Regions from separate parts of the Ensifer sp. SL37 genome, predicted to be linked through region 2. Evidence: riboswitches for the same ligand, from Rfam matches in the RefSeq annotation. Region 2 holds a riboswitch; each other region holds the start of a gene.
What was found. A riboswitch is a leader RNA that binds a small molecule or an ion and turns the genes downstream of it on or off. The one in region 2 is predicted to bind cobalamin.

Region 1: linked by a shared signal. The riboswitch ahead of bluB (5,6-dimethylbenzimidazole synthase) and the one ahead of OVA00_RS14990 (aromatic ring-hydroxylating oxygenase subunit alpha) in region 2 are both predicted to bind cobalamin.
Region 3: linked by a shared signal. The riboswitch ahead of nrdH (glutaredoxin-like protein NrdH) and the one ahead of OVA00_RS14990 (aromatic ring-hydroxylating oxygenase subunit alpha) in region 2 are both predicted to bind cobalamin.
Region 4: linked by a shared signal. The riboswitch ahead of OVA00_RS27615 (DUF1636 family protein) and the one ahead of OVA00_RS14990 (aromatic ring-hydroxylating oxygenase subunit alpha) in region 2 are both predicted to bind cobalamin.

Annotation. Positions count from the first base shown of each region.
Region 1 covers NZ_JAPPRN010000006.1:3,408,088-3,415,431, forward strand. Annotated here, with positions in the region: gene OVA00_RS28830 (diguanylate cyclase domain-containing protein) at 1-1,282, shown strand, start outside; gene OVA00_RS28835 (LacI family DNA-binding transcriptional regulator) at 1,309-2,328, opposite strand; gene OVA00_RS28840 (phytanoyl-CoA dioxygenase family protein) at 2,432-3,625, shown strand; gene OVA00_RS28845 (SDR family oxidoreductase) at 3,714-4,526, shown strand; cobalamin riboswitch at 4,624-4,835, shown strand; gene bluB (5,6-dimethylbenzimidazole synthase) at 4,882-5,577, shown strand; gene OVA00_RS28855 (DUF2865 domain-containing protein) at 5,590-6,660, opposite strand; gene OVA00_RS28860 (acyl-homoserine-lactone synthase) at 6,825-7,344, opposite strand, start outside.
Region 2 covers NZ_JAPPRN010000006.1:568,586-575,929, forward strand. Annotated here, with positions in the region: gene OVA00_RS14970 (VOC family protein) at 1-4, shown strand, start outside; gene OVA00_RS14975 (BA14K family protein) at 136-564, opposite strand; partial or broken gene OVA00_RS14980 (glycoside hydrolase family 25 protein) at 981-1,991, shown strand; gene OVA00_RS14985 (hybrid-cluster NAD(P)-dependent oxidoreductase) at 2,241-3,335, opposite strand; gene OVA00_RS14990 (aromatic ring-hydroxylating oxygenase subunit alpha) at 3,337-4,581, opposite strand; cobalamin riboswitch at 4,686-4,886, opposite strand; gene OVA00_RS14995 (DUF6656 family protein) at 5,204-5,803, shown strand; gene OVA00_RS15000 (L-threonylcarbamoyladenylate synthase) at 5,881-6,855, shown strand; gene OVA00_RS15005 (FAD-binding oxidoreductase) at 7,000-7,344, shown strand, end outside.
Region 3 covers NZ_JAPPRN010000001.1:1,137,326-1,144,669, reverse strand. Annotated here, with positions in the region: gene OVA00_RS05210 (ABC transporter substrate-binding protein) at 1-1,107, shown strand, start outside; gene OVA00_RS05205 (ABC transporter permease) at 1,342-2,256, shown strand; gene OVA00_RS05200 (ABC transporter permease) at 2,258-3,079, shown strand; gene OVA00_RS05195 (aspartate/glutamate racemase family protein) at 3,085-3,822, shown strand; gene OVA00_RS05190 (LysR substrate-binding domain-containing protein) at 3,780-4,736, opposite strand; gene OVA00_RS05185 (hypothetical protein) at 4,863-5,162, shown strand; cobalamin riboswitch at 5,417-5,642, shown strand; gene nrdH (glutaredoxin-like protein NrdH) at 6,031-6,252, shown strand; gene nrdI (class Ib ribonucleoside-diphosphate reductase assembly flavoprotein NrdI) at 6,265-6,681, shown strand; gene nrdE (class 1b ribonucleoside-diphosphate reductase subunit alpha) at 6,651-7,344, shown strand, end outside.
Region 4 covers NZ_JAPPRN010000006.1:3,166,424-3,173,767, forward strand. Annotated here, with positions in the region: gene OVA00_RS27595 (aspartate:alanine exchanger family transporter) at 1-136, opposite strand, end outside; gene OVA00_RS27600 (bifunctional aspartate transaminase/aspartate 4-decarboxylase) at 316-1,968, opposite strand; gene aspT (aspartate-alanine antiporter) at 2,027-3,715, opposite strand; gene OVA00_RS27610 (RidA family protein) at 4,197-4,673, shown strand; cobalamin riboswitch at 4,857-5,072, shown strand; gene OVA00_RS27615 (DUF1636 family protein) at 5,178-5,591, shown strand; gene OVA00_RS27620 (ABC transporter ATP-binding protein) at 5,614-6,417, shown strand; partial or broken gene OVA00_RS27625 (ABC transporter substrate-binding protein) at 6,414-6,926, shown strand; one part of gene OVA00_RS27630 (IS3 family transposase) at 6,935-7,344, opposite strand, start outside.

The sequences.
Region 1 (7,344 bases), 2.8 Mb from region 2:
GTCCTTCTGGGACAAGACCTACGAGGAGCTGGCGACGGGGCATGTCAGCGACAGTTTCGTCGCCGACGAGCTTTCGGGCTGGCTTTGGGAAGACTACGGCTTCTCCTGGATCATCTTCACGGATCCGGCCCGCACCGTTTCGACGGCGCTCAAGGACGGCGCATCGGTTCCGGCAGAGGTCGCCCGCGTGCCGCTCGACGAGGTCGACGATCTCGTAGACGAAGCCAAGCGCCGCTACGACAATGCGCTCAGGAACAACGACGGCACCTACAATCTCGATGTCACGACGCCGGATGCGCAGTCCGTGATGCCGGCCGTGCCCGGCATCCACGCGGTGGACCTGCGCGAGATCGGCGGGCGTATGAGTGTTGCCGTGGTGCAGGCGGTCATCCCCGAGACATTGGTGGTTCCGGCCGAACGGCGCGATCCGGTGCTGATGGTCGCCGTTCGGCCGGTCACGCCGAAAATGACGCGCGAGATCGCGGCACGGCTGGGTATTCGCGGGCTGGCCTTTGTTCCGCTCAACGAGCGGCCTGCAGGCAGTGCCTATGCGTCTGTCGGGCGCTGCTCCGATTCGTCCTGTCTCGTGGCCGCCTGGGTGCCGAAATCGCCCGGTGGGTTCGTCCGCGCGGAGCTGTTGCCGAGCGTCATTATCATGGCGATCGTCGCAGCACTGCTGATGGCCTTCGTGGCGCTGCGGTTCTCGACGCTCTTTGCCGCCCTGCAGCAGAGCGAGGCGCTGAACCGGCACCTTGCCAAGCACGATCGCCTGACGGGGCTGATGAACCGCAGCGGCTTCGACGACATGCTGGCGGCGGCCCTGTTGCGGGCATCGACGCATCCGTTCACGCTCGTCTATGCCGACCTCGATGAATTCAAGGAGGTCAACGACCGCCACGGCCACGCCGCCGGCGATGCCGTGCTGGTGGCCATGGCCGAACGCTTTCGCAACCGGGCTGGCCCGAAGGGCACGGTCGCGCGGCTTGGGGGTGACGAATTCGCGGTCATTCTCGGCGATTGCAGCGAGGCCGACGCCCGCAGCCTGACGGCCGGCCTGATCGCCGACGCGCAGACGCCGGTCGCTTTCGAGGGCCAAATGCTCGTTGTCGGCGGCAGCGCCGGCATCGCCTTTGCGCCGCGGCATGGCCTGACGGCACGCCAGTTGCTGCTGGCTGCGGACGAAGCGCTCTATCTGGCCAAGCGGCGCGGCCGCAACCGCTTCGAAACGGCGGACGACATGGTGTTGCCGGCCGAGAAGAATGACGGCCAGTCGGCGGCCTGAACGCTACCCGCGGATCGGCAGCAGCGTTACTCCGGAACATTGTAGGGCGTGATCACCACCACGGCGGAAAGCTGCGGGCCGATTGCCGGCGCCTGGGCGCCGGGCCGCAGCATCATCGTGCGAAAGGCGGTGCGCGCATCGGTCCTGAGGTCGTGATGCAGCACGAAGTGAATGCGCCGTTCCCGCAACAGCGCCAGATTGTCCTCGTCGAGATCATGGGCGATGTAGAGCGCGCAGTGACGCTCGAGGCGCTCGAAGGCTGCAAGGACGGAGCGGTTGCCGCCACCGATCGAATAGGCCGCGTTGATATCGGGATTGGCCGAGAGCGCCGCGTGAGCCAGGCGGCCGGTTTCGCTGTCGCGGCCGTGGCCTTCGCTGATCTCGACGATCCGGATTGCCGGATAGCGCTCGCGCAACACCCGGCGAAAGCCGATCTCGCGTTCCTCCTCACCACGAAAGCGGCCGCTCGAAAGGGTCACCAGCACAGTTGCCGGCGCGCCGGAAAAGCGCTCCCCGAGGAGGTAGGCGGCCGTTTCGCCCGCCGCCCGGTTGTCGGCGCCGGCATAGGCCGTCCGCTGAGAATGGGGCAGGTCGGTTACCAGCGTCACGACGGGCGTACCGCCCATCTCGAAACGGGCGACTGCGGCGACGATCTCGGGCACGTCCGGCGCCTTCAACACCAGGCCGTCGGTCCCGCGCAGCCGGATTCGGTCGAGCAGTTGCACGATCTCCTGTGGGCGCATCGTCTCGGCGAAGTGGAACCGGCAGCGAAAGACGGTGGGCGCGAAGGTCATCGCCTCGCTCTCGAAGGCGCGACGCACCGCGTCGGTGAAGCGCTGTGGCGACTCCATGACGATATCGATCGCAAACTTGCGCCCCTGGATGTCGAGGCCGGCCTGCTGCTTCTCCAATTCCTCGATGGCTGCGCGAACCCGGGCCTCCGTCTGGCGGCGCACGCCCGGCCGCTCGTTGAGCACGCGATCGACGGTCGCGGTGCTGAGCCCGGCCTGAAAGGCGATGTCCTTGACCAGAAACGGATGGGCCATCGCCTTGCTCTCCTGATGGATTTTTGATGGATTCTTGCTCTATATCATGTTTTGCCGCCGCCTATAGTCGTGTTCATCAGGATGTTCCAGAGGAGGAAACGCGATGAAGACCGACAACAAAGCGCGCCAGCGGATCGACCGCGTCTGGCTCACCGAAGAGGCTTGCGATCTCGAATCGTTCCGGGCGGAAGTCGAACGCCAAACCAGCCTGTCCGACTACCCCCATGCTTCCGGCTGCGAAAAGAATATCCTGATTTATGACAGCGCCGCGCTGATTGCGGCGTGCGGCGATGCCGAGGCGCGGCGTTCTGTTCTGGCGGAGATCTGCGAGGTACTGGCGACCGGGCCTGGCGTGGCGGTCTTCAAGCGCGCCTTTGCCGATACGACAGCAATCGACGTCGCAAGCGGGGTCTTTGACGCCATCATCGAAGAGCAACATCGAAGCAACAGCGGCGGCGGCGATCACTTCGCCAAACCCGGCGCCAATGACCGCATCTGGAACTCGCTGGAAAAGCACTGCCTGAACGCGCCGGAGAATTTCGCCTCCTATTACGGCAATGCCGTCATAGCGCTCGTCAGCGAGGCTTGGCTCGGGCCGAACTACCAGATGACGGCGCAGGTCAATCGCGTCAATCCTGGCGGTGCGGCGCAATCGGCGCACCGGGATTATCACCTCGGCTTCCAGACCGCGGCCGTGATCGAGCAGTATCCGGCGCATGTGCACAGGCTTTCACCGGTGCTGACGCTGCAGGGGGCGGTTGCCCATTGCGACATGCCGCTCGAAAGCGGACCGACGCTGTTCTTGCCCTATAGCCAAACCTATGTGCCGGGCTATCTGGCGCTCAACCGGCCGGAATTCCGCGCATATTTCGACGCACACCACGTGCAGCTTCCGCTCGAAAAGGGCGACGTTGTCTTCTTCAACCCGGCGCTCTTCCATGCCGCCGGCACCAACCGCTCCCGGGATATCCGCCGCGTGGCCAACCTGCTGCAGGTATCTTCGGCCTTCGGTCGCGCAATGGAAACCGTTGACCGACTGACCATGAGCGCGACGCTCTATCCGGCCTTGCGGGCCTTGCTGGCGGGCGGGACGCTGACGCAGGCGGAAGCGGCCAACGCGATCTCCTCCTGTGCCGAAGGCTATTCGTTCCCCACCAATCTCGACCGGGATCCGCCACTCGGCGGGTTGGCGCCGAAGACGCAGGCGCAGTTGATGCGCGAGGCTCTCACTGCGGGGACGGGCGAACAAGAGTTTCTCTCGGTGCTGGAGGCGCAGGCGAAGCGCAAGCTGAGCTGACGAGCGAGTTACAATTTGACAGGCTCCCGGTGTGTTTCAGCCGGGAGCCGCAGCCGTTTCAAACGATCATTTCCGAGGGAGGAATTCGATGAGTGGACAATTGCAAGGCAAGATCGCCATCGTCACCGGTGGTACGCAGGGACTGGGCGCGACGATTGCTGGCCTTTTCGCCGAACGCGGCGCTGAAGGCATCGTCATCTGCGGCCGCAACGCCGCCAAGGGGCGGGCGAAGGCCGAGCAGATCGGCAAGGCAAGTGGCGCGAAAGTCGTCTATGTCGAGGCCGATCTGGAAAAAGTAGAGGACGCCCGCAAGGTGGTCGCCGCTTGCGACGCGGAATTCGGCCGGGTCGATGCGCTGGTCAACGCCGCAGCTATTACCGACCGTGGCACGATCCTCGATACCACGCCCGAACTCTTCGACCGCATGTTCGCGATCAATGTGCGCGCGCCGTTCTTCCTGATGCAGGAGGCGGTGAAGATCATGCGGCGGGAGAAGACCGAGGGCACGATCGTCAACATCGGCTCGATGTCGGCGATGGCCGGCCAGCCGTTCATTGCCGCCTATTGTTCGTCGAAAGGCGCCCTCGAAACGCTGACCAAAAACACGGCTTATGCGCTTCTTCGCAACCGCATTCGCGTCAACGGGCTGAATATCGGCTGGATGGCGTCCGAAGGCGAAGACCGCATCCAGCGCGAGTTTCATGGCGCGGCTGCCGATTGGCTCGAAAAGGCGGCGGCCGGCCAGCCTTTCGGTCGGCTCGTCGATCCGGCCGAAGTGGCGCGGGCCTGCGCCTATCTGTCGTCGGCCGAGTCCGGGCTGATGACCGGATCGGTGATTTGCTTCGATCAGTCGGTCTGGGGCGCCTATGACGGTTCGCCGCATCCGGTCGCTCCGCTTTGAGGCGGAGGCAAACGACTAAGCTCGAAAGTAGCCGGCGGAAAGTGGCGCGCCATGTCTCGACCGGGTTGGCGCCGCTTGTCTTTCTCAAACGGCTGTGCACTTAGTGCCGTCGTCAGGTGCCCGCGAGAGCGGGAGAATCGGGAATCCGGTGTCATTCCGGAACGTGCCCAACGCTGTGACGGGGACGATCGCGTCTAAGAGAGCCTTGAATTGATTCAAGGTTTTGCCACTGGATCTTCAATCGATCTGGGAAGGCGAGGTGATCGGTTGAACCGAAGTCAGAAGACCGGCCTGGCGAGATAGACCGAACCCCGCGTGGACGGCGGGAGGTTTTCGCATTGTTGGGGATCGAACGATGCTGACTGAACCGAAAGGCGGCCTTGCGGCTGCCGGTGCCTTTTCGCTGCCAGAGCGGGAGGCCGTCTACCGTGCCATCTCGACACGTCGCGACGTGCGCGATGAATTCCTGCCCGCGCCATTGCCGGATGATCTGATCTTGCGCCTGCTGGCCGCTGCGCACAGCGCCCCGTCCGTGGGCTTCATGCAGCCGTGGAACTTCGTGCTGGTGCGGGCGGAAGAAACGCGTGAGCGCGTCTGGCAGGCGTTTCGCCGCGCCAATGACGAGGCCGCGCTGATGTTCGAGGCGGAACAACAGGCCAAGTACCGTGCGCTGAAGCTGGAAGGCATCCGCAAGGCGCCGCTCAGCATCTGTGTCACCTGCGACCGCACGCGCGGCGGTGCCGTCGTACTCGGGCGCACCCACAATCCGCAGATGGACGTCTATTCCACCGTCTGCGCCGTGCAAAACCTCTGGCTTGCTGCGCGGGCCGAAGGGGTGGGCGTCGGCTGGGTGAGCATTTTCCACGAGGCCGAGATCAAGGCGATTCTCGGCATCCCAGATCATATCGAGATCGTTGCCTGGCTCTGCCTCGGCTATGTCGATCGCCTCTATCAGCAGCCGGAACTCGCCGTGAAGGGCTGGCGCCAGCGCCTGCCGCTCGACGAGCTGGTTTTCGAAGACGGATGGGGACGCAGCAAGGAGAAGGCGTAAGGCCTCGTCCGATCAATTCTGGACCGGCTGATAGGCCGGTCCCTTCGGATGCTTGAGGTCGATGGCGGTTTCTTCCTGCGGCAGGTAGGTCGGGCCGACGACGCGAACCTTGTTCTTCGACGGATCATAAGGCCGCTCTTCGGCCGGCGCCTTGGCGGTATTGCTCGCCGCTTCCGGCTTCTTGGTCTCGATGACGATGATCGACGACTGGTCGTCACCGATCTTCGTTCCGTTTGCCTTCGGTGTGGTCGAGGCGGTCTGGGGTATCTGGCAGCCGCACTGGCCGGGTTTTCCGACAGCGCGGGTGCGATAGGCAAAGGCGTTGGGCATTTCGGTATAGGGACGGCCGGTCACGGCCGAGACCATCTTGTCGCTCTCTTCCGTGTTGAGGTCGTGAAAATAGAGCTCGGTCTCAGCCCCCGGACAGCGCGCCCGACAGGCCTGCTCGTCGCGCGGGAAATCGGCCGGCGTCGCATCTGAAGAAACCGGGAAAAAGGCGCCGTCGCAGGTACGCACGCACATGGTTCTGAGCGTGCCGCTATAGTAGCGCTCCTGCGGTGCGTAGCCGTCTTCGCCTCGGCCGAGCATCGGGCCGTAGGCGTCTTCCGGCGGCAGGTCGGCAACGATGTTGCGGTGGCTTTCCGGCACGTCCGGTTCCACGCTTGCGAACTCCTCGCGGTCACCATAGCAACCGTTGATCTCCAGCGCGGCGAGGATGCGGCGCCGGCTGTCGTCGCTGCCGCCGGCGACGATCTGCTCGCGCTCGGACTTCAGCATGCGCAGATTGTCTTCCATCTCGGCGATCAGGCTGTTGAGGCCGTAGCAGGTGTCGGGGTCGCCGCCGTCGAAGCCAATGGCGTTGCCGCCACCGCAACCCGCGCGGCGGCGGTCGTTCTTTGCCCGCCGCAGCTCGATATTCTGCCGCGAGATCGCGCTTGCGTAGTCGCGCGCATCGGCATTGCTGGCGACGTAGTCAGGCAGTTGCGCGAGCCGCGCGTTCAGTCGGTCGCAGGCCGTCGATGCCAGTGACGGGCCGGCACCGATCAGAACCAGAGGCACAAGGGCCGCAGCGACGTGTTTCATGCGCGTGAACACGGGCGAAAGTCTCTTCCTGTTGCCAGGTCGGCGCCGACCTTCTGCGGGTGGCTGCCAGCGGCATTCCTGTTTCGCCTCCATCATAGAGCTTGTCGTTGATCGTGCAACGACAAGCGACGGTTTGCGTTAACAGCGCAGATCACCTGACGCGCTTAGGCGGCGCGGGCGGTTTCCAGCGACATCGGACGTTCGAGCACGGTACCTTCGATGGCAGCGACCGCCTTCATCCGCGTGAGCAGATCCGGCGTTACTTCCCAGGCGACGGCAACCGCGAAAACGGAGCCGATGCGATGCGGTTCGGCGATACGCTCGCCCGGGCATCCCATGCGCCGGAACATGCGCTCCAGGAACACATCCGTCACCGTGACGATGTGGCTGATGCCGGAAGCAAGGCCCAGCTCGCCGACGCCGCACATCAGTTCGGCGGCCGCGACCGTCACCTGGTTCGACGCGCGGTCCTGCGAGATCTCGGGCTCGATGCAGAAGCGGCTGGATTCCCAGACCGAAGCGCTGCGGATTTCCGGATTATCGCCAAGCAGGATCGGGAAGGTATCGTCCAGCATGTTTGGGCCGAGTGTCGGTAGGAGGCGAAGCGCGCCGCGCAGCCGGCCGGTATCGGGCGCATAGGACAGGACGTAGAGCGGGTTTGCCTGGTCGTAGTTGTCGATTTCC
Region 2 (7,344 bases):
TTAGCCACTGCAGGACAAGTTTTCGCCAGGCACGGCGCGATCATCGGCCAGGCCCATCGCTCGCAGCTATGGCGGCCTCATGTGATCCCAGGCGAAGAAGGGCCAGGAGCGGAAGCGCCCGGCCCTGCCTACCCTTTAACTATAGGGCGAATAGCACTGGCGGCGCGGGCCGCCATAGGGCTGATAGGTATTGTCGTAGGCCCGGTATGAGCGGTAGCGGTCGTAGCACCACTGCACATGGCGGCTGCCATAGACGGGGGCAGGACGCGTGTAGCGCGGCGGCTGGGCGATCGCTCCACCGATAATCACTCCGGTGCCGAAGGCTGCCATCGGATACCACCAGCCATTGTAGTAGCGATAGCCAGGGCGGCGGTAGTTATAACCGCGGTAGCCGTTGTAGTAGTAATAGCCGCCACGACGCTCCATGCCCGGTCGGCGATACTGGACGTTCTGTGCATCGCTCTGCCGCTCAAGGCGCGGCGGTGTCGGCGTGAAGGCCTGCGACGGGGCGGCCGACGTCGCCAGCACAGCCACCGCAACGGCCACGGAAAACCACCGGCTCATCCCGGAATTGAGAACGTTCTTCATAAAATCCCTCCATCACCGAACGCATTTTGCGCGGCCCGGTTTCGGGTTGCCGCGGCATTTCAACCTTTCCATGATTTCACCCGGACCGAGGCCGATACGGGGATGTCCCTCAGCCGGGAAATCCGAAATCGACCGATAACGCGTAAGTCACCGGTTTTGTTCCATCTTCCGCCTCCTGCGGGATCAGGTGGCGGGGCCAGCACCCGTTGCTGCAGCAAGGCATTGCCGCATCGTCGACCAACGCCTTCCCGGCTGATCGTCAGATCGCGAACATGAAAGCAATTGCTTATATACAGCCACAGGTCGGTATACATTCGCGCGTCGCTCCCGCACAGTCCGCTCGGGGGCTGGGATTTACGATGCGTTAACGATACTGTCGGCAATCTCAGAGAATGGCAAAGCGGTGTATCTCCACGACAGGGATGATTCTGCGCCTCGCGACCTTCATCGGTCTGGCTTTCGCGGCGGCGATCGCACGCGCCGGTGAACTGGAACCCTGGAAGACCAAGTCGAATGCCATCATCGTCGACGCCTATGAGATGAACAGCATCGACTGGGAAACGATGCTTGGCGACAAGCGCGTTTCCGGTTTCATCGCCAAAGCCTCCGACGGCCTGCCCGAAAGCTTCTCCTGCACCGGCGACCACAACGGCGACACCTTCAACCACTGCAAGACCATGTGGCGCAAATACGCCGTCAGCCGCGAGCTCTACCAGACCCGCCGGATGATTGCCCGTTCGCACGGGCTGCTGTGGGGTGCCTACCATCTTGCCCGCCCGGGCAATCCCGTCGACCAGGCGAACCATTTCCTCGATTACGCCGATCCGCGCGACGACGAGCTGATGGTGCTCGATCTCGAGGGCATCGATCCGGACAAGTACATGTCGCTGGAGGACGCCGCCATCTTCGCCGGGCACATCAAGACCCGGACCGGGCGCTACCCGATCCTCTATACCAACCACATCACCGCCAAATACATCGCCGCGCACCGGGCCAAACACCGGCTGCTGTCGCGCCTGCCGCTCTGGTACGCCCGTTACAAACCGGATATCCGCCAGGTTTTCCCGATGGGCAACTGGGACAGTTACGCGCTGTGGCAGTTCTCCTCGGGCATCAACTGCGGCAAGCGCCGCTGCCCCTACCGCGTGCCGGGAACGCTTGACGACATCGACGTGAATGTGGCGGCAATGTCGCCGCTGGCGCTGAAAGCGATCTGGGCACAGGGCGTCTTGCTGCCGGAAAAGCCACTGCCACTGATGCTCGTCGCCCAAGCCGAGCGAGGAACGGGCATGCTGGCGGTGGCAAGGGCGACTGCGATGTTTACCGAGCCGCTGCTCGTGAGCCGCGCTGACGCTACGAGTGGCGCCGGCAGCGGTGTCGACATGCTGGTGACCGGCTCGATCGATTTCGCCCGCCAGGAACATGCCCTGCAGGTGGCGATCGCCGGCAATGATGCCGCCCAGGGCGCCTGCTCCAAGACGGGGGCCGGCACCGACGCCCCGGCAAGCATGTCCGCCAATCCGATCCCCTGCAACGCGCCCTAAAGCCTGTCGCGTGAAAAGCATTCACGCGACAGGCATTAAGCGCTTGTTGTTATGCATGTCGTTGTCGCAAAACCGCTGTACACTTTTTCACGATATGCGTCAGCGCCTTCAGGCTTCGATCTGGACATCGCCAAGCGGTCGCGAGCAGCAGGCAAGGATGTAGCCCTCATCGATCTCGTCGTCCAGAATGCCGCCATTGTGGCTCATATCCACCTCGCCTGAGACCTTCATCACCCGGCAGGTGCCGCAGATGCCGCCTTCGCAGGCAGCGCCGATGCGCACGCCGTTGGCGCGCGCCGCCTGCAGGATCGTCTGGCCGGGCTTGGCCTCGATCTCCTTGCCGCTCATGGTGAAGGCGATCTTGGCGGCCTGGACCTCGCCCTCGTCGGCGGCGCCGGCGCGCACGGCAATCTCTTCCGCGGCGGGTGCCGCCGCCGGCTGGAAGCTCTCCTCGTGGTAGCGGCCCATGTCGAAACCGGCCGATTTCAGCATCTCGCGCACGCCGCGCATGAACGGTTCGGGGCCGCAGCAGAAAACGGTGCGGTCCATGAAATCGGGCGCAAGCAGCGGCAGCTTGGCGCCATCAATGCGGCCGCGAAGCCCGTGCCAGCCGTGGCGTGCCTCATGTCCCTCGACGATGAAGCCGAGGTTCAGCCCGGACATCTGCGTCGCCAGAACCTCCAGCTCCGAGCGGAACAGCAGATCGTCCGGCCGACGCGCGCAGGAGATGAAGGTCACATCCGTTTCCGGCACGCAGTCCGCCATCCAGCGCGTCATCGACATCATCGGCGTGATGCCGGAGCCGGCCGAGATGAACAGGTACTTGTCGCCGGGATGGCGGACGAAACTGAAATCGCCGAGCGGGCCAAAGGCGCGGAGTTTCATTCCGGGCTTCAGGTGCTCGAACATCCAGCGGGTGCCGATGCTGTCTGACTGCGCCTTGACGGTCACGGCGATCGACAGCGGCCGCGAGGGCGTCGACGACAGGGTGTAGGTGCGCATCACTGGCTCGTCGGCGACGGGCAGTTCGAGGGTCACGAATTGCCCGGGCAGATAGCGAAACCAGGCGGGCTTTTCGGCCCGGAAGGTGAAGGTCATGACATCGGCGGTCTCGACGACCGCGGATGTGCATTCGAGCATCTGCTGCCGGTCGATCCAGACATGCAGCGCGTCGAAATGGTGAAACGAAGAGGCCATCTGCATGTCAGGCGACCCTTGAAAGCGGAGCCGCGTCGCCGGCAAGGCGCTGCTCCATGAACTTGCAGTACCACTCGACGAACTGCATCACGCCACCCTCGTGCTCGGGCGAATAGGGACCGGGCTCATAGGCCGGTGAGCGGATGCCGAAGGCATTTTCCTCGACGATCTGACGGTCCTGGTCGTTGGTCTCGGTCCAGACATGCGTCAGTTCTTCTAGATTGTAGTCGACGCCTTCGACCGCATCCTTGTTGACGAGCCACTTCGTCGTCACCTGCGTCAGTTCGGGCCCGAGCGGCAGCACCCGGAAGGTGATGGCGTGGTCGGCGAGCACATGGTTCCAGGTGGTGGGATAGTGGAACATCAAGAGCGTGCCGATCTGGCTCTGGGAGACGTCGGCGGACAGGGCCCGCCTGACGGCGCGGGCGCCCGACATGGTGTAGCTTTCGGCATTGTCGACAAGCGGCATGCGGGCGGCGCGGAACTGACCGGTCGGCGACATCTTAAATTCGCTCGGCAGGCCCTCGGCCTCGCACTTCGCCCAATGTTCGGCGATCACAGGATCATCCTTGGCGCCCTGCACCCCGGTCGCCGTCGGCGCCTCAGGATAGGTGCGGCAGAGTTCCGGATGATTGGCGGCGCAATGGTAGCATTCGCGGTTGTTTTCCCAGACGAGCTTCCAGTTGCCCTTCTCGATGATGGTGCTTTCGAACGCGACCTTGGTTTCGCCGAGCCGATGCGGCGCGAGATAGGGCAAGGCCATGTCGCGGAACGCCGTGAAATCCATCGGCTTTTCCGACAGGTTGATGAAGATGTAGCCGCCGACCGTTTCGCAATGGATCGGCTTCAGACTGTGGGCGGCCTTGTCGAAATCCTCTCCCATCTGCCGGGCGAAGAGCAGCGAGCCATCGAGTTCGTAGGTCCACTGGTGATAGGGACAGACAAGCTTTGCCGACGAGCCTTTCGCCTGCGTGCAGACGCGCGAGCCGCGGTGGCGGCAGGAATTGTGCAGCGCCCGGATGGCGCCCTGGCGGTCGCGGGTGATGACAACGGGGTAGTCGCCGACCTGGACGGTGAAGTAATTGCCGGCCCGCGGGATCTCGCAGTCATGGCCGATGAACAGCCAATCCTTGTACCAGATGTTTTCCAGATCCTGCCTGTAGTAGTCGGGATCGATGTAAAAGGCCCGGTCGAGGCTGTAGCCGTCCCGCCTGCCCTTCAGCTTTCGAAGCATATCGTTTCTGGTGTCCATGTCCTGTCCTCATGCGCCATGTTTCGGAGAGGCAGGACAGGAACCCGCACGGGCGCACACCCATGCGTTTGAGGCTCCGATCCGGCTGCCCGCCGCAACCCGTTACGGTTATGTCCGTCAAGGCTGGTTTCCGGGCTCAGGAGCCGTCCTTTCGGACCTGCCCGGCGCCTTCCCGGACGAACCGTCCAGTGGCCTTTGCCGAGGCTTTCGCTCCACCACCGTTGCGGGGGCAGCGCCGGGATTTGACCGGCTTCCCAATTCTCCATCTTCCCTTCGAAGACGGCACCTTGAGTAAGGATATGTAATCGCGGAAGTCGCCTTGGCAGCTGCCCGATAGCGACATCCAATTCCAGAATGACGACACGGAAAAAACCGCCACAAAAGGCCACCGTCTTAGAATTTTTACATTGCAAACATATAGATAGATCACATCTTGGGCATTTGCCGACTTTTGCGGCGCGGTCGGCGCAGATGCGGGAGGGTTTCGCCCGTTTGCGACATCGCGTCAGATAGAGAACGCTAATGATGCAGCCAGGGGGAAATCATTCATTAACCATGAGCCGCTAGCCTAGCCGGCGGACGAGAGAGGTCCTGCAGGCAGGCAGATGGCGCGCTGACGATCATGGCAAAGTTGAGATACTACGACGCGGCAGCCGAAAAGCTGCCGACAATCCCGCCGAAGGTGGCGGTTCATACCGAATTCCTGCGCACGGGCCGGATCAACCGCAGGCAATGGTTGCCGAGCGAACGCAGGTATTTGAGCTATGAGGAAGTCGCAGACAGGACGGGCAAGAAGCTCAGCACCGCCGGCGACACGACCCATAAGCGGATCAACGGGTTCCACACCTCGATCCAGTTCCCGAAGATGATCTTCCACCGCACTCTCGTCGGCCGGCCGCATCTCGGCTACTGTCACGTGACGGCGGCGCGTACGCCGGTTACTCCCTCCAAGGACATCACCTGGTCCTTCTACTTCGCCAACTTCTTCTGCAACCTGGGCGACGAGACGCATTTTTTCGAGAGTATCCAGCCCGGCTATTCACGCATGTACTTCGCCGTCGCCATCGAACCGGGCGCCGAAGCCGGGCAAATGGTCATCAACCGCAACTTTCGTGACAACGGGCTGCTGTTTCGCACGGATGATCCCAAGGTCGCGCTGAAAAACGTACTGATGCTTGGCGCCAAGGATGACGCGTTGCGTCGCATCATTCGCAGCCTCTGAGCCGAACCGGTTCCTTCAAAGAAAATCGTTCTGTTTTTCCGGTGCGTCCGTTAAGGAAGCGTCGGAAAGGAAACGGCATGGCTGAGATCATCGACACGGATAGAGAACCGGACCGCGCGATCGCGCGCGCCTGCGCCGTTCTTGCCGAAGGCGAGCCGGTCGCGATTCCGACCGAGACCGTCTACGGCCTTGCCGCCGATGCTACCAATCCCGATGCGATCAGTCGCATCTACGAGATGAAGGGGCGCCCGCGCTTCAATCCGCTGATCGCGCATGTTTCCGACATGGCGATGGCCGAAGCCCATGTGCATTTCGATCCGATTTCGAGGCAGCTGGCCGAAGCCTTCTGGCCCGGCCCGCTGACGCTGATCCTTCGGCAGCGCGCCGACAGCACGGTTCATGCGCTGGCGTCCGCCGGCCTCGACACGCTCGGCATCCGCATGCCCGACGGTTTCTCGCGCCGGGTAATCGCTCACTTCGGGCGACCACTGGCCGCGCCCAGTGCCAATACGTCGGGCAAAATCAGCCCGACCAGTGCGGTCCATGTGGAAGCCGATCTCGGCGACAAACTGAAGCTGATCCTCGACGCCGGCCAGGCCCAAATCGGCCTTGAGTCGACGATCATCAAGGTCGACGGCGACGAGATCCGGTTGCTTCGGCCGGGTGGCCTCGATGCCGCCGAGATCGAACGCCTGCTTGGCCGTCCGGTGACCCGGCCGGAGACGGCGGGAGCGACGATCGAGGCGCCGGGCATGCTCGCCTCGCACTACGCGCCCGGCGCTGCCGTCCGGCTCGATGCCGCCGAGGTGCATGCCGGCGAAGCCTTGATCCGTTTCGGCGGCAATCGGATCGCCGGCGAAGAGCAGGCGGCCGTCGTTCTCGATCTCAGCCCGACTGGCAATCTGCGCGAAGCCGCCGCCAATCTCTTCGACTACATGAAGCGGGCGGATGCCAGCGGCGCAGAGACCATCGCCTTCGGGCCGATCCCTTCGGACGGGTTGGGGGAAGCCATCATCGACCGGTTACAACGGGCGGCGGCACCACGAGGGTAAGATAGTGTGCGGCATCTTCTCCGCACCCACCCTCATCGAACGGCACCAATTGCGGTTATGATCGCCGCCGACCAGGAACCGAGGACCAGATCCTCAGATCGACCGATCCGATAGCGCGCGCAGGCGCAATGCGAAGTGAGGCCCATGACCACCCTTCCCTCTCCCGAACTCATCGCTTCCTTCGCCGAGATCGTCGGCAACACCAACGTGCTGACGGACGAAGCCGACAAGGCGCGCTATCTCGTCGAATCGCGCGGACTTTACCGCGGCACGACGCCGATGGTCCTGCGTCCGGCCAACGTCGACGAGGTCTCGCGCATCATGAAGCTCGCGAGCGCCACCCGCACGGCGATCGTGCCGCAGGGCGGCAACACCGGCCATGTCGCCGGGCAGATCCCGCGGGAGGGCAAGGCAGACATCGTTCTTTCGCTGGAACGGCTGAACCGCATTCGCGACATCGATCCGGTCGGCAATGTCATCGTCGCCGAT
Region 3 (7,344 bases), on a different contig from region 2:
GAGAAGTGTAAGCAAGACCTCGGCATCACGCTGGAGATGACGGCGACCGATTCCGACGCCGCCGCGCAGCGGGCGGTAACGCAGCCCGATTCCTACGACATCGCCGACATCGAATACTGGATCGCCAAGAAGGTCTTCCCAGCCGGCGTGATACAGCCGATGGACGTCAAGAAGATCAAGTACTTCGACAAGATTGTGCCGCTGTTCATAGACGGCAAGCTGAAGCCCGAAAGCGTCGTCGCGCAAGGCACCGCGCCGCACACCGTTGGATTTGTTGACGCCCAGGATTCCAAGACCTTCGCCAAGTCGCCGACCGACTGGATGACCCTGATCCCGACGATCTACAACGCCGACACGCTCGGCATTCGCCCCGATCTCGTCGGCCGCGAAATCTCGACCTGGGCCGACATCATGGACCCGGCCTTCAAGGGAAAGACCGCGATCCTCAACATCCCCTCGATCGGCATCATGGATGCGGCAATGATCATGGAGGCGATGGGTAACATCAAATATGCCGATAAAGGCAACATGACCATGGACGAGATCGACAAGACGATCGAGTTCCTGATCAAGGCCAAGCAGGACGGCCAGTTCCGTGCCTTCTGGAAATCCTTCGACGAGAGCGTCAACCTGATGGCCTCTGGCGAAGTCGTCATCCAGTCCATGTGGTCGCCGGCCGTCGCCGCCGTGCGCTCCAAGGGCATTGCCTGCAAGTACCAGCCGCTGAAGGAAGGCTATCGCGCCTGGGGCGGCGGACTCGGCCTTGCCGCCCATCTTCAGGGCGCGCAGCTCGATGCGGCCTACGAATACATCAATTGGTATCTGTCGGGCTGGGTCGGCGCCTATCTCAACCGCCAAGGCTACTATTCCGCCGCGATGGAAACCGCCAAGGGTTTCATGTCCGAGGACGAGTGGGGCTATTGGGTGGAGGGCAAGCCCGCCAAGGGCGACATCCTCTCGCCGGAGGGCAAGGTGATGGAAAAGGCCGGCGCCGTCCGCGACGGCGGATCGTTCGAACAGCGCATGGGCAAAGTTGCCTGCTGGAACTCGGTCATGGACGAGGACCGTTACATGATCAAGCGCTGGAACGAATTCATCGCGGCGTAGTCGCAGGCACGGGTACGACTGCGCCCGCAGCGGTCTTGCCCCTCACCCTAACCCTCTCCCCGCTCGCGCGGAGAGGGGACGTGCCACACCTGCGGTCCAGATGTTTGTGAGGCGGTGCGGCATATCCCTTCTCCCGCCTGCGGGGAGAAGGTGCCGGCAGGCGGACTAGGGGCAATCCCTCACCGCGCGGATAAGGGGCACCCCCTCGTCCAAAAATCGAAGAGAGGACCAACAATGGCGACAATAGCCACTTCGCAGTCAGGGGAGATCGGAACAGAGACGGCGCCCCGTCGCCCCGCCATTCCCCGCGCGCTTGCCTCCTACATCCAGGCGCTGCCGCTGACGCTGATCCTCGGCTTCTTCTTCGTGTTGCCCATCCTGACGATCGTCGTCGTCAGCTTCTGGGATTATGATTTTGCCGGTCTCTACCCGGACTTCCTGACGATGAACTACGCCGACACGCTTGGCTCCTGGGTGACGTGGAAGACCTATCTCAACACGCTGAAATTCACCGTTCTCGTCTGGGCACTGACCCTCGCGATCGGCTTCTGGGTAGCGTATTTCCTCGCATTCCATGTTCGTACCACCACCATGCAGATGGTGCTCTTCCTCGTCTGCACCGTGCCGTTCCTGACGTCGAACATCATCCGCATGATTTCCTGGATCCCGGTGCTCGGCCGCAACGGTCTTGTGAACTCTGCCCTGATCGAGCTCGGCCTCATCCCACAGCCGATCGAGTGGCTGCTCTATTCCGATTTTGCCGTGGTGCTCGCCATGGTCCATCTCAACACGCTGTTCATGGTGACGCCGATCTTCAACACGCTGATGCGCATCGACCGATCGTTGATCGAAGCGGCCCGAGACTGCGGCGCCTCCGGCTTCCAGATCCTCTGGAACGTCATTCTGCCGCTCGCCAAGCCCGGCATCGCCATCGGCTCGATCTTTGTCGTCACCCTCGTCATGGCGGATTTCTCGACCGTGCAGGTCATGTCCGGCGGCCAGAGCGCCTCGGTGGCGCTGATGATGAAGAACCAGATGTCGCTCTTGCAGTATCCGGCCGCCGCCGCCAACGCGGTGGTTCTTCTGATCGTCGTTCTCCTGATGGTCGCCGCCATCCTACGCGTCGTAGACATTCGCAAGGAGCTTTGACATGCCTCACGAGAAACGCGGCAAGGAATTCTACCTGCTTGCAGCCTTCTTCACCCTGTTCGTGCTGTTCCTCTACGGCCCGCTCTCGGCGGTGCTGATCCTCGCCTTCCAGGGGCCGGACGGCGGTCTCACTTTTCCGCTGAACGGCGTCTCCGTGCACTGGTTCTACAATCTGTTCGAAAGGCAGGCGGTCGGTGATTTCGGCGCTTCGTTCCGCCGGTCCTTCACGCTGGGGCTGATGGTCATGGTGGTCAATGTCGTCGTCGCCCTGCTTGCGGGCCTCGCCTTCCGCCGGCGCTTCCGCGGCGCGACCGCGCTGTTCTATCTGACTGTCGCCAGTCTCGTGGTGCCGTCGATCATCATCTCGCTCGGCATCGGCGTCGTCTTCCAGCAGTTCGGCCTGAAACCCGCCTGGTATTCCTCCGGCTTCGGCGCGCATCTGACCTGGACGCTGCCCTTCGGCGTGCTCATCATGTTTGCGGTCTTCAACCGGTTTTCGCCGGCCTATGAAGAGGCCGCTCGCGATCTCGGCGCGACGGCGTGGCAGACCTTTCGCCATGTGCTTTTGCCGATGATCGCCCCGAGCCTGATCGGCGTCGGTCTCTTCGGCTTCACGCTCTCCTATGACGAGTTCGCCCGCACGCTGATGACATCAGGCAGCTACAACACCCTGCCGCTCGAGATCTACGGCATGACGACGAACGTGACGACGCCGGTGCTTTATGCGCTCGGCACGGTCACAACCCTCTTCTCCTTCACCATCATCCTAGTCGCGCTGGCTGTCATACTGATGCTGCGGCGCCGCCAGGCAAAGCTGAGCTAGGACCAATGCGCATTCTGATCGTCAATCCCAACACCACCGCCTCGATGACCTCAAAGGCAGCGACTGCTGCGCGGGCGGTCGCCGAACCCCACACGGAAATCCTCGCCCGCACATCGAAATCCGGTCCGGTCTCGATCGAAGGGCATTATGACGGTGCGATTGCGCTTCCGGGCCTGCTCGCGGAGATCCGTGACGGCGAAGCCGCGGGCGCGGACGCCGCCGTCATCGCCTGCTTCGACGATACGGGGCTTGAGGCGGCGCGCGCGCTAGCCCGCATGCCGGTGGTGGGCTTATGCGAATCCGCTGTCGCAACCGCAGCCATGGTGGCGCAGCGCTTCACCGTCGTGACGACGCTGGAACGTTCGCGGGTGCTGATCGAAAACCTGACCCGGCACTACGGCATGGCGGGCCGGGCGAAGGTGCGCGCCGCCGATATTCCCGTGCTTGAACTGGAGGACAAGTCCTCGAACGCCCTTGCCAAGCTGCGGAGCGAGATCGAACTGGCGCTTCATCAGGACGGCGCCGAGGCAATCGTGCTCGGTTGCGCCGGCATGGCGGATCTCGCCCGCATGCTCCAGGCCGACTACGGCGTGCCGGTCATCGACGGCGTGTCGGCCGCGGTCAAGCAGGCGGAAGCACTGGTGTCGCAGGGGCTTTCGACGAGCAAGCGCGGCTCCTACGCAGCCCCGCTCAGCAAATCCTATTCCGGCTTGGTGAGCGCGCTTGCGCTGCCCCCTGGATGAAGCGACCTTGACACCTCCATCACGGTGGCAAGCATCGCATTCGACGCATCGGCTTCGGCAACGACCCAGTCGCGAAAAGCCTGGATCTTCTTCTGCCGCCTGGTGCTTTGCGGATAGACGAGCCAATAGGCGCGGCCGTCGCGCACCACGTGCTCGAACGGCCGGATGAGCCTGCCGCTCTTCAGTTCATCCATCAGGAAGGTTGAGACGGCAATCGCAATGCCGTGATCCGCCAGGATTGTGGCGACATCCATCGCCTGGACGTCGAAGATCAATTCGGTGCCGTTGCTTGCCGGCGGTTCGACGCCGGTTTCGATCATCCATCGCCGCCACCAGCTGGCGTTGCCGAAACGCCGGACCCTCAGAACGTCGGCGGGCTCCTTGAGCTGGTGCTTCTCCAGGAAGGAGGGCGTGCAGACAGGCACGTAATCGAGCGGAAACAAAGGAAAGACATCGTTGCCCGGCCAGTCGCCGGCGCCGCTGCGCACCGCGAGATCGACGGCGTCGCGCTTGAAGTCGACCAGCTCGGTCGACATGTGCACCCTGATGCTGATATTGGGATGCGCGGTCTGAAACGAGGCGAGGCGCTGGCCGAGCCAGCTCGAAACGACGGTCGGGAGCACGGAGATGTGCAGGTGATGCTCGGTCTTGTCGGCGATCTCCGAGAAGGCTGCCCCTAAGAGATCGATCGCTTCGGTCACCTTCGGCGCCAACTGCCGCCCGGCGCCAGTCAATCGCACCTCGCGCGGAAGCCGGACGAACAGCGGCGCGCCGATGCGATCTTCCAACAGCCGGATCTGATAGCTGACGGCCGCCTGCGTCATGCTGAGCTCTTCGGCGGCGCGGGTGAAACTCAGGTGCCTGGCGGCGGCCTCAAAAGCGCGCACCGCACTCATGGGAGGAATCTTGCTCATGGAACTGAGATAAGCATTCTTTATGCCAGCATGCGAGAAATCGCTTTGCGCGAAACGGCAAAAACCCTCACTTTTTTCGCGAACACACGACCTTTTAGAGAAGTGAGGATAGCAATGCTTAGCGCAATGCGATCAACGATTTACTATGTTCTGAACTGGGCCGATAAGACCCTCAGCCCCTCCGTTGCCATCGATACCTTCAACGAGTTCCAGCTCCGGGATATCGGCTTGACGCGGGACCAGGAGCACATTCGCCCGCGCATCGGCGATACAGCCGATCCGTGGCACTGGCCCGAGGAAGAGGCCTCATCCGTGCCGCAAACCTCGGCAGGCTGCAAGGGCGCGAGCAAGCCACGGGCCATGGCAGTCTCGCCGCGTGCGCAACCCGGCGAAAACAAGGACGTCAGCATCCTGCTCTGCGATTGAGCGAGTGCCGAGACGCGACGGGCCTGGATCGCCTAGTGCAGCATCCGGCCCGCGTGATGGCTCCATCGAAATTTCTCCCCAAAACCCTGCGAGCGCTGCGGCGCTTGTTGCCGTTTCGGCGGCGAGACGAAGCCCCCGACGGAGAGCCGTTTCAAAGCGCCGTTTACTCTCCGTTATCCACACTGCAAAAGAAAAGACCCTCCGCACGGGCCGTCCGGCACCTCACACCTATTGACGCAGATTTGCGATGAACTACTATATCTAGTGTTCGAGGTTCTTCCGATTCGCAAGGATTGGGAGCTAAGACGGGAATACGGTGCGCCGGCGAGTTTCCGCTGAGGCTATGCCGTAGCTGCCCCCGCAACTGTAGACGGCGAGCGACTGTCCGGATTTGGACCACTGAGGCATGAGGCCTCGGGAAGGTCGGGATGGAAGCTTTGACCCGTAAGCCAGGAGACCTGCCTCGATCACCAAACGTCCACGGGCGGGGTGTCCGGAGGGGTTGAGTGCGTGGCAGGATGAGCCTGCCCGATCGTCTCGACGTCTCCCCGGCAGCCCGTCGAAAGCTTCGGGGTGAAGTCATGCCAGTTTCTTCCAGTTCAGATCCACCTTCTGCGGACGGGTGCGCGTTGTTGCGCGCCTGATCGAAAGGCCGCGCCTTGAAAACCCGCATCCGCGGAATTCCTGAGCGCCCGACCAAAACGAGCCGGCCCGGTTGCGTAACCGACCTTGGGCCAGCTTGACGACGTCAACTCCGGTCGAGTCGACCGGGGAGCGATGTTTCGTGTCCAATCGCCAACACCACGGTTCGCGTTCGCGCGATCCGACGACTTTTTGCGCCCATTTGCCAGACCCTCACGAGGAACCCATGTCGATCACCGTCTACAGCAAACCAGCCTGCGTCCAATGCACCGCCACAACCCGCGCGCTCGACCGCCAAGGCATCGATTATCGCATCGTCGATATCTCCGAGGATTCCGATGCATTCGCGCTGGTGCAGGGTCTTGGCTATCGGCAGGTCCCGGTCGTCGTCGCCGGCGAGCGGCATTGGGCGGGTTTCCGCCCGGACATGATCAGCGCGCTTTCCTGAAGGACGCGGGCGATGGGCCTGATCGTCTATTTTTCCAGTCGCTCGGAAAACACCCATCGCTTCGTCGAAAAGCTCGGCCTTCGCGCCGCCCGCATACCGCTCAGGGAAAGTATGGACGCACTTACGGTCGCAGAGCCCTATGTGCTGATCGTGCCGACCTATTGCGGCGACGATGGCCGCGGGGCGGTGCCGAAGCAGGTCATCCGCTTCTTGAACGACGCGGGCAACCGCTCTCACATCCGCGGCGTGATCGCAGCGGGCAACAGCAATTTCGGCGCGACCTACGGGATCGCCGGCGACGTGATTTCGGCCAAGTGCCGGGTACCCTATCTCTACCGGTTCGAGCTGCTCGGGACCGACGAGGACGTCGCCAATGTCAAAAACGGGATGGAACGATTTTGGACGTCACGACACTCGAACGCCCCTTGAAGGCGACGGAAGCAGCGCTCGACTATCATGCGCTGAACGCAATGCTGAACCTCTATGACGAAGAGGGACGGATCCAGCTCGACAAGGACCGGCAGGCGGCGAAACAGTACTTCCTCCAGCACGTCAACCAGAACACGGTGTTCTTCCATAACCTCCGGGAAAAACTCGATTATCTGGTGACCGAGGGCTATTACGAGCAGGAAGTGCTGGACCAGTATTCCTTCAACTTCGTGCGCGATCTCTACGATCATGCCTATTCAAAGAAGTTCCGCTTTCCGACCTTCCTCGGGGCGTTCAAATACTACACGTCCTATACGCTGAAGACCTTCGACGGAAAGCGCTACCTGGAACGCTACGAAGACCGTGTCTGCATGGTGGCGATGGCCTTGGCGCGCGGCAACGAGGGGCTTGCCCGCGATCTCGTCGACGAGATCATCTCCGGCCGCTTCCAGCCGGCAACGCCGACTTTCCTCAACGCCGGCAAGAAGAGCCGCGGCGAGCTCGTCTCCTGCTTTCTGCTCCGGATCGAGGACAACATGGAGAGTATCGGCCGCGCCATCAATTCGGCGCTGCAGCTTTCCAAGCGCGGTGGCGGCGTGGCGCTGTCGCTCACCAACATCCGCGAGATGGGCGCGCCGATCAAGCAGATCGAGAACCAGTCAT
Region 4 (7,344 bases), 2.6 Mb from region 2:
CCAGCAGGCAGCCGGTGACGGCGCCGATGGTGACACCGAAGATGGTGATCTTGCCGACCGCGTAGCCGATGCCGAGCGCGAGGAACAGGGCAAGCTCCGGATGCGCCCGCAGGATGCTGAACAGGTGGTCGATCACGCGGCGGTTCCTCCCGGTGCCAAGCCGAAGAAAGCCGCTTCAGCTGGATGATGCGCTGGTCGCTGAGCCGGCGGAAAGAAAGTCGCCAGCCGGAGATGCGGGGATGCTTGTCGGCCGAGGGAAACACTGGCCAGGCGTTGGGGAAGGGCGGCCGGCATGGCTGCCGGCCGCCCGATCGGCTAGCTGATCTTCAGGCCTTTGGCGGCCTGGTAGGTCTGGACGTAACCGCGCGCCACCGAGCGCACGGCGCGGCCAATCTGCGAATAGGCTTCGTCATTGAGGTTGGCGAAGGAGACGCGTGCCGACCAGCTCGGCGCATCGAAACCCGAGCCGTTGAGCAGCACGATGCCGTGGTCCTCGGCAAGCCGGAAGGGAATGTCGAGCGGGTGGATGTTGTCCTTCACCCAGGTGACGACATCCTCGCCGACATATTTGCGCAGCCAGAACTCGAAGTCGATGATGCCGTAATAGTGGTCGAAATAGATGCCCGGATTGGACTCGACCCCCATGCCCTCGATCAGGTTCCAGAAGCGCTTGGTGCAGATGGCGATGCAGGCCTTCTGGTAAGCCTTCTCGACGTCCATCAGCTCGACCAGGCCGAAGAGCGTCATCATCACCTGCTGGGGCAGCGACAGGCCGGCGGTGTGGTTCAGCGCCACGTCGCGGCTGTCGGCGACGATGCGGTCGATGAACTTCACCTCGCGCGGCTTCGGCGTCATCGCCTTGTAGCGTTTTTCGAGGAGCTTCTGGATCGGTTCACCATGGGCCTTGATCTTCTCGTCGAAGATGTTGTCCTCGGCGACGGCAATGACGCCGAGGCGCCAGCCGGTGCAGCCGAAGTACTTCGAATAGGAGTAGACGCCGATCGTGTTGCGCGGCAGATGCCCAAGCAGCGACTGGAAGCCCGGAACGAAGGTGCCGTAGACGTCGTCCGTCAGCACGATCAGGTCGGGGCGCTTCTTGTTGACGAGGTCGACAAGGCGCTTGATCGAATCCGGATCCATCGCCACGGCGGACGGGTTGCCGGGGTTGACCAGGAACAACGCCTTCACCTTGGGGTTCTCCAGCGCCTTGATGTCTTCGTCGGTGAACTGGAACCGGTCCTCCTGCTCGGCGCTGACGTTGATGGTCTTGAGATCGTAGTCCTCCAGCTCCGGCATTTCGAGATAGGGCGTGAAGATCGGCGTTCCGAGCGCGATCGTGTCGCCGGCGTTAAGCAGGCGGGCGTTCTTCAGTGCCTTGAAGATGTAGCACATGGCGGCAGTGCCGCCTTCGACCGGGTAAAGGTCGAACTTTGCCTTCGGTCGGTGGCCGGCGCACATCGCCCACATCAGGTATTCGTGGGTTATGATCTCGTTGTGGTGCAGCGCCCGATCGGGAACCGGATAGTTGTCGCCGATGATCGAGTCCGTGAGCTCGTGCACGAAGGCGTCCGCATCGAAGCGGAAGGTGGTGATGGCGTAGTTGACGGCGTCGGAAAGCGTCTTTGCCGGCGGGATGCCTTCATCCTCTTCGTCCCAGTCAGCCGTGTTTTGCAGCAGCTTCTTCGTCCACTTTTCGAACCGCGCGTGGGCGCCGTCCTTCGGCGGCATGCCGGCCACGCCGGCCTTCGGGTCGTAATAGGCGCGCTTGGCTTCCGTCAGCGCAAACTGGCCGAGCAGGAAGAAGGCCTCGCGAGCGCGTGTCGCCGTCCAGTTCGGGTTGCCGCGGCCGGCATTGAGGAAAGCCTTGGCGGATTTCTGTGAGCTCGACTTGGCGAGCTTGATCAGTTCGTCCTTGATTTCGAACGGGCTGAGATCGGATAGGCTGTCGTAGAAATTTCTGTCCAACATGGTCCACACTCCCTGTGATCTATGCATTTTGAACGATGGTCGGCTTCGCCCGTTCGCCTCAGGCGAGCATAATGACGATGACGAGGCCGAAGATGGTCAGCAGCGTGTTTCCGATGGCGTAGGGCATGCCGTAGCCGAGCGCCGGCACCTTGCTCTTGGCCGCCTCCTGGATCATGCCGAGCGCTGCCGTCGTCGTTCGCACACCGGCGCAGGCGCCAAACAGGATCGCCGGGTGGAACTTGAAGACATAGTGGCCGAGGAGCACCGAGGCGATCATCGGGATCGACGTGGCGACCACGCCCCAGATGAACAGCGAAATGCCGACCTCCTGCAGGCCTGCGACAAAGCCCGGGCCGGCGCCGATCCCGACGACGGCGATGAAGATGTTGAGGCCGAGCGTGTTCATCAGCCACAGCGCCGGTGACGGGATGCGGCCGAAGGCGGGGTAGGTGGTGCGCAGCCAGCCGAGCACGAGGCCGGCCAGAAGCGCGCCGCCGGAGGTCGAAAGGCCGATCGGGATACCGCCGATCGTGATCGTCAGCGCACCGATCATCGCGCCGATGAAAAGCCCCCAGCCGAGAAAGGCGATGTCGGTCGTCTCGACAGGCCGGTCGGCAAAGCCGAGCGCCTTGATCGCCGCTTCGACATGGCGTTTCGCGCCACCGATGGTGACGATGTCGCCGCGCTCGACCGTCGTCCCGGGCAGCACCGGGATCTCGACCAGCGAGCGGATGATCTTGCGGGCATAGACGCCGCGCGCCCAATCCATGGTGCTGACTTCCGCCAGCGTCTTGCCGGCGAGCGCCTTGCTGGTCACGTAGACATCGAGGACTTCGGCTTCCGCGTTGAGCAGCTCCTTGTCCTCGACCTCGAGCAGCTTGTTGTCCAGGTTTTCGACGAGCAGCGAACGCCGGCCCGAAAAGGCGACGACGTCGCCCGGCTGCAGCACGGTGTTGCCATCGGCCTCGATGATCTGGTCGCCGCGCCGCAGGCGCTCGACGAAGACGCGGATCCCGGGAAGGATGTCCTTGACCGGTTTCCCGGTGAGCCCGCTTGCCGCGTCGACGCGATAGGCCCGGAGGCCGAAGTCGTGATAGGCGCGGGTAATGCCGGGCTCACTGCTTTCGCTGCCACCGCCGAGCTTGGCCTCGTATTCGCGGCAGGCCGCCGGAAGGTCGATGCCAAGAAGCTTGGGACCGAGCTGGGCGAGGATGATCGCCGAGCCGATCGTGCCCCAGATATAGGTCACCGCATAGGCGATCGGGATCTGGTCGGCAAAGGTCTTGGCCTGCTCCGGCGTCAGCCCGAGCGAATTGATCTGGTCGGTCGCAACCCCGATTGCAGCCGAGATCGTCTGCGAGCCGGCATACATGCCGGCGCCATAGCCGAGCGGCAGCCCGGCAATCAGCGCGCAGAGATAGGGAACGACGAGGCACAGCACCAGCACGGAGAGCGCAAAGGCGATCTGTTTCGGTCCATCGGTGCTCAAGCCCCGCACGAATTGCGGCCCGACGCCGTAGCCGACGGCGAAGAGGAAAATCAAAAACAGGGTGGATTTCAGGTCGCCGGAAACCTGGATACCCAGCTGTCCGATGAGAACGCCCGCAAGCAGCGTGGCGGTGACATTTCCAAGGTTGAACCCCGCGACCTTGATCGGACCGATGAGGAAGCCGATGCCGAGGGCGAGGAAGACGGCGACAGGCGGATAGGTCCGAAGCGTGTCGACGAAGAAATCAATGGGATTCACTGATGCTATTCCCCTCTGAAAGTTGAGTTGCCGTCACTTCATTTCGGGATCTGCGCGGCTAAGTTGAGCTTGTTTCCGAGGCTTGTCGATGCCCAATCTTAATCCCGGCAATTGTCGCTTCGGTCGTCGAAATTCTCAACGGGCATAGGGTTACGTGAGCGTAACGTATGTTACATTTCAGCGTTTTTGCTTGGGGTTGGGGATCGAGGCCGCCGCGATGTGTCGGTCGCATTCGATCGCAAGACCGCGGCACTGGCCCGGATCGCGATGGCACTTCAACTCTGGTGTTGTAATTCGTAACGTTATCTCCCAACGTGAAGCATGAGGCGTTTTCTCTTGGTTATGCTTGGAAAAGTTGCTGGGCACGGAACGGCGCGTCTTGCTGCTTGCGATAGGGGCGGCAGAACTTCGAGGGCTTGAGAAAAAAGCGGTGTCGTCTCCGCAAGGCGGCCGGTTCGTAAGGTGACGAGGAGGGGAAGCAATGATGGACGAGGTTATCCGAAGGCTCGGCGCACTTGGCGTTGAGCTCCCGACGCCGCCGAGGCCGCTCGGCGCCTACCGCGCGGTGATCGAGGCGGGTGAGATGCTTCATGTTTCGATGCAGGGGCCATTGCTGGACGGGCGCTTCGTGCATACGGGGCTGCTCGGGCGCGATGTGACCATCGACGAGGGGCGCAAGGCCGCAGAGTTGGCAGTGCTCAACGCGCTGGCGCAGATCCATGAGCATCTCGGCCGTTTCGAGCGTATTCGCCAGATCGTCCGGCTGGAGGGACATGTCGCCTGCACTGAGGATTTCCTGGAGCACCCGAAGGTCCTCGACGGTGCTTCCGAGCTTCTGGCGGCCGCCTTTGGCGAAAGGGCTGGCCATGTTCGCTCCGTCTGCGGCGTGCGCAACCTGCCGGGCAACGCCTCTGTCGCGGTGACGCTGACGGCCGAACTCTTGCCGCCGGAGTTCTGAGGTAGCACGGCACGTCTTTTAGCGGAAAGGTGGTCGCTATCGCGGGCGTCGGATTGTGTCCGGCGCCCAATTTTCGGCTTGCGCTACGTAATGTTATTTTATAACAAATCTCGCATGACGAAACGCCGCATGTTGATAGATCCCTCCCGCCTGTGTCGTGCGGTTGTCTCATCCGCCGATTCATGCGAGGAAGGCGTTGATGGTGCTGCGTCCGCGACAATGCGGAAGCGGCTGAAAAGGGAACACGGAACGGACGACCCTGATGGGGCCGAGACCGTGGCTGCCCCCGCAACTGTGAGCGGAAAGCGCATTCACACCATGTCACTGGTCGAAGACCGGGAAGACGTGGATGCGCCACGACCCGCGAGCCAGGAGACCTGCCATCGAACCGATCAACCACAACGGACGGGGTGTTCCGATGGAAAAGAACTGGCTTTCATACGACGGTTTTCCGTCCTCTTGCCGTTTCGCCATCTCTTGCCGTCAGTCCGGCGGAGGGCAGGAATGGCTGAGCCGAATTTCCGACAGCACAAGATAACGGTCTGCACCGATTGCCGCTTCACCGGCGGCCCATGCGTGCCCGGTGCCGAGCTGATCAAGCGGCTCAACCTGAGCATCGCAGCGCTCGGCGCACCGCTCGATCGCGACTTCTCGATCGCCGGAACGGTCTGCATGGCGGCCTGCACGCGGCCCTGCACCATCGCCTTCCAGGCAACGGGGAAGGCGACCTATCTCTTCGGCGACGTCTCGCCGGAAGAGGACATCGACGATCTCGTGCGCTTTGCCACAACCTATGCCGAGCGTGGCGATGGCATGACGCGGGCGGCGGAACGGCCGCGCGGGCTGAAAGGCAAGACGCTTGCCCGCATTCCCGCGGCGATGCTCGTCTCCGAAGATCTTGGCGGGCACTTCCAATGAGGTCGCGCAGAGGAACGAACCCATGAGCTGCAACGCGACGGGTGCAGCCCTCACGGTCGAGGGCCTTCGCTGGGGGCCGCGTTCGGGCCTGACGCTGGTCAACGACATCGGCTTTGCGATCGCGGCCGGCAGCCGGCTTGCGATCCTCGGGCCGAATGGCGCCGGCAAAACCTCGCTTCTGCGCTGCCTCTACCGGGCGGTGCAGCCGAATGCCGGCCGTGTTTCGGTCGATGGCGTCGATCTCTGGTCGATCTCGGCCCGCGAGGCGGCAAGGACAATCGCCGTCGTCTTGCAGGAGATGCCCGGCGATTTTCCCTTCAGCGTGCGCGACGTCGTGATGATGGGACGCATTCCGCGGCGGGAGGGCTTGAGCGGCTGGAACGATTTCGACCGCCAGCGGGTGCAGCATGCGCTCGCGCATCTCGATCTTGCCCATCTTGCCGGTCGCCAGTTCTCGACGCTTTCGGGCGGTGAGAAGCAGCGGGTGCTGATCGCCCGCGCGCTGGCACAGGAACCGCGCATCATCATCCTCGACGAGCCGACGAACCATCTCGACATCCGCCACCAGCTCGAAATCCTCGAGCTCTTGCAGACGCTGAAACTGACAATCGTCTCGACGCTGCACGACATCAATCTCGCCGCCGAGTTTGCGACAGATGTCGCGATCTTGACCGCCGGGCGGCTGACGGCCTTCGGCCCGCCCGAAGAGGTGCTCAGCCCCGGCGAGCTTTCGGCCGCCTTCGGCGTCACCGCCACCGTTCACAATGCCGCTGCCGGCGGCGCCCGCTTTTCCTTTTCACTTCCTCGACAGGGATCGATTTCATGAAGATCAATATTGCCCCATTTTCCCTTCTTTTCGTGCTTGCCGCCGCCACGCCGGCGCTGGCCTATCCGGTCACCGTCAAGAGCTGCAACCGCGAGGTGACCTTCGACGCGGCGCCGAAGCGCGCGATCGCCAACGACGTCAACCTGGTGGAGATGATGCTGGCGCTGAGGCTCCAGGACCGCATGGTCGGCTATACCGGCGTCTCCGGCTGGAAGACGCTGGACGAGAAGCTGCGCGAAGGCGTCAAGGAACTGCCGGAGCTTTCGGAGAAATATCCGACCAAGGAAGTGCTGCTCAACGCCGATGCCGATTTCCTCTTTGCCGGCTGGAACTACGGCATGAAGGTCGGCGGCGAGGTCACGCCCGAGACATTGGCGCCCTTCAAGATCGGCGTCTACGAGCTGACCGAATCCTGCATCCACGTGATGGCCAAGCAGAAGCCTGATATGAACGACATGTTCGTCGATCTTCTCAATCTCGGCCGCATCTTCGGCGTCGATGACCTTGCCCCCAAGTTTTATCCAGTTTTGAGTTTGCTCCAGCGGTTTTGGGTTGCTGTATTGGGGGCGGTAGCGGCGGGTTGCGGTGCGGAGCCATTCCGGCTGCGCAGCACCGCATCACGTCGCGGGTTGATTGTCTGAGCGAACTCGGCAGGTGTCATCCAGCCGAGTCCAGAGTGTGGTCGATGATCGTTGTAATCGCTGCGCCAGTTTGAAAGCGCCGATCGAGCATGGGCCAGTGACGAGAAGAGCGTCTCATTCAAGAGCTCGTCGCGCAGCCGCCCATTGAAGCTTTCGATGAAGGCGTTCTGGATCGGCTTGCCCGGCGCGATGTAGTGCCAATCCGCCTTGCTCCGATCCGTCCATTGCAGGATCGCGTTACTGGTGAACTCACTGCCATTGTCGCTGACGATCATCTTCGGCTTGC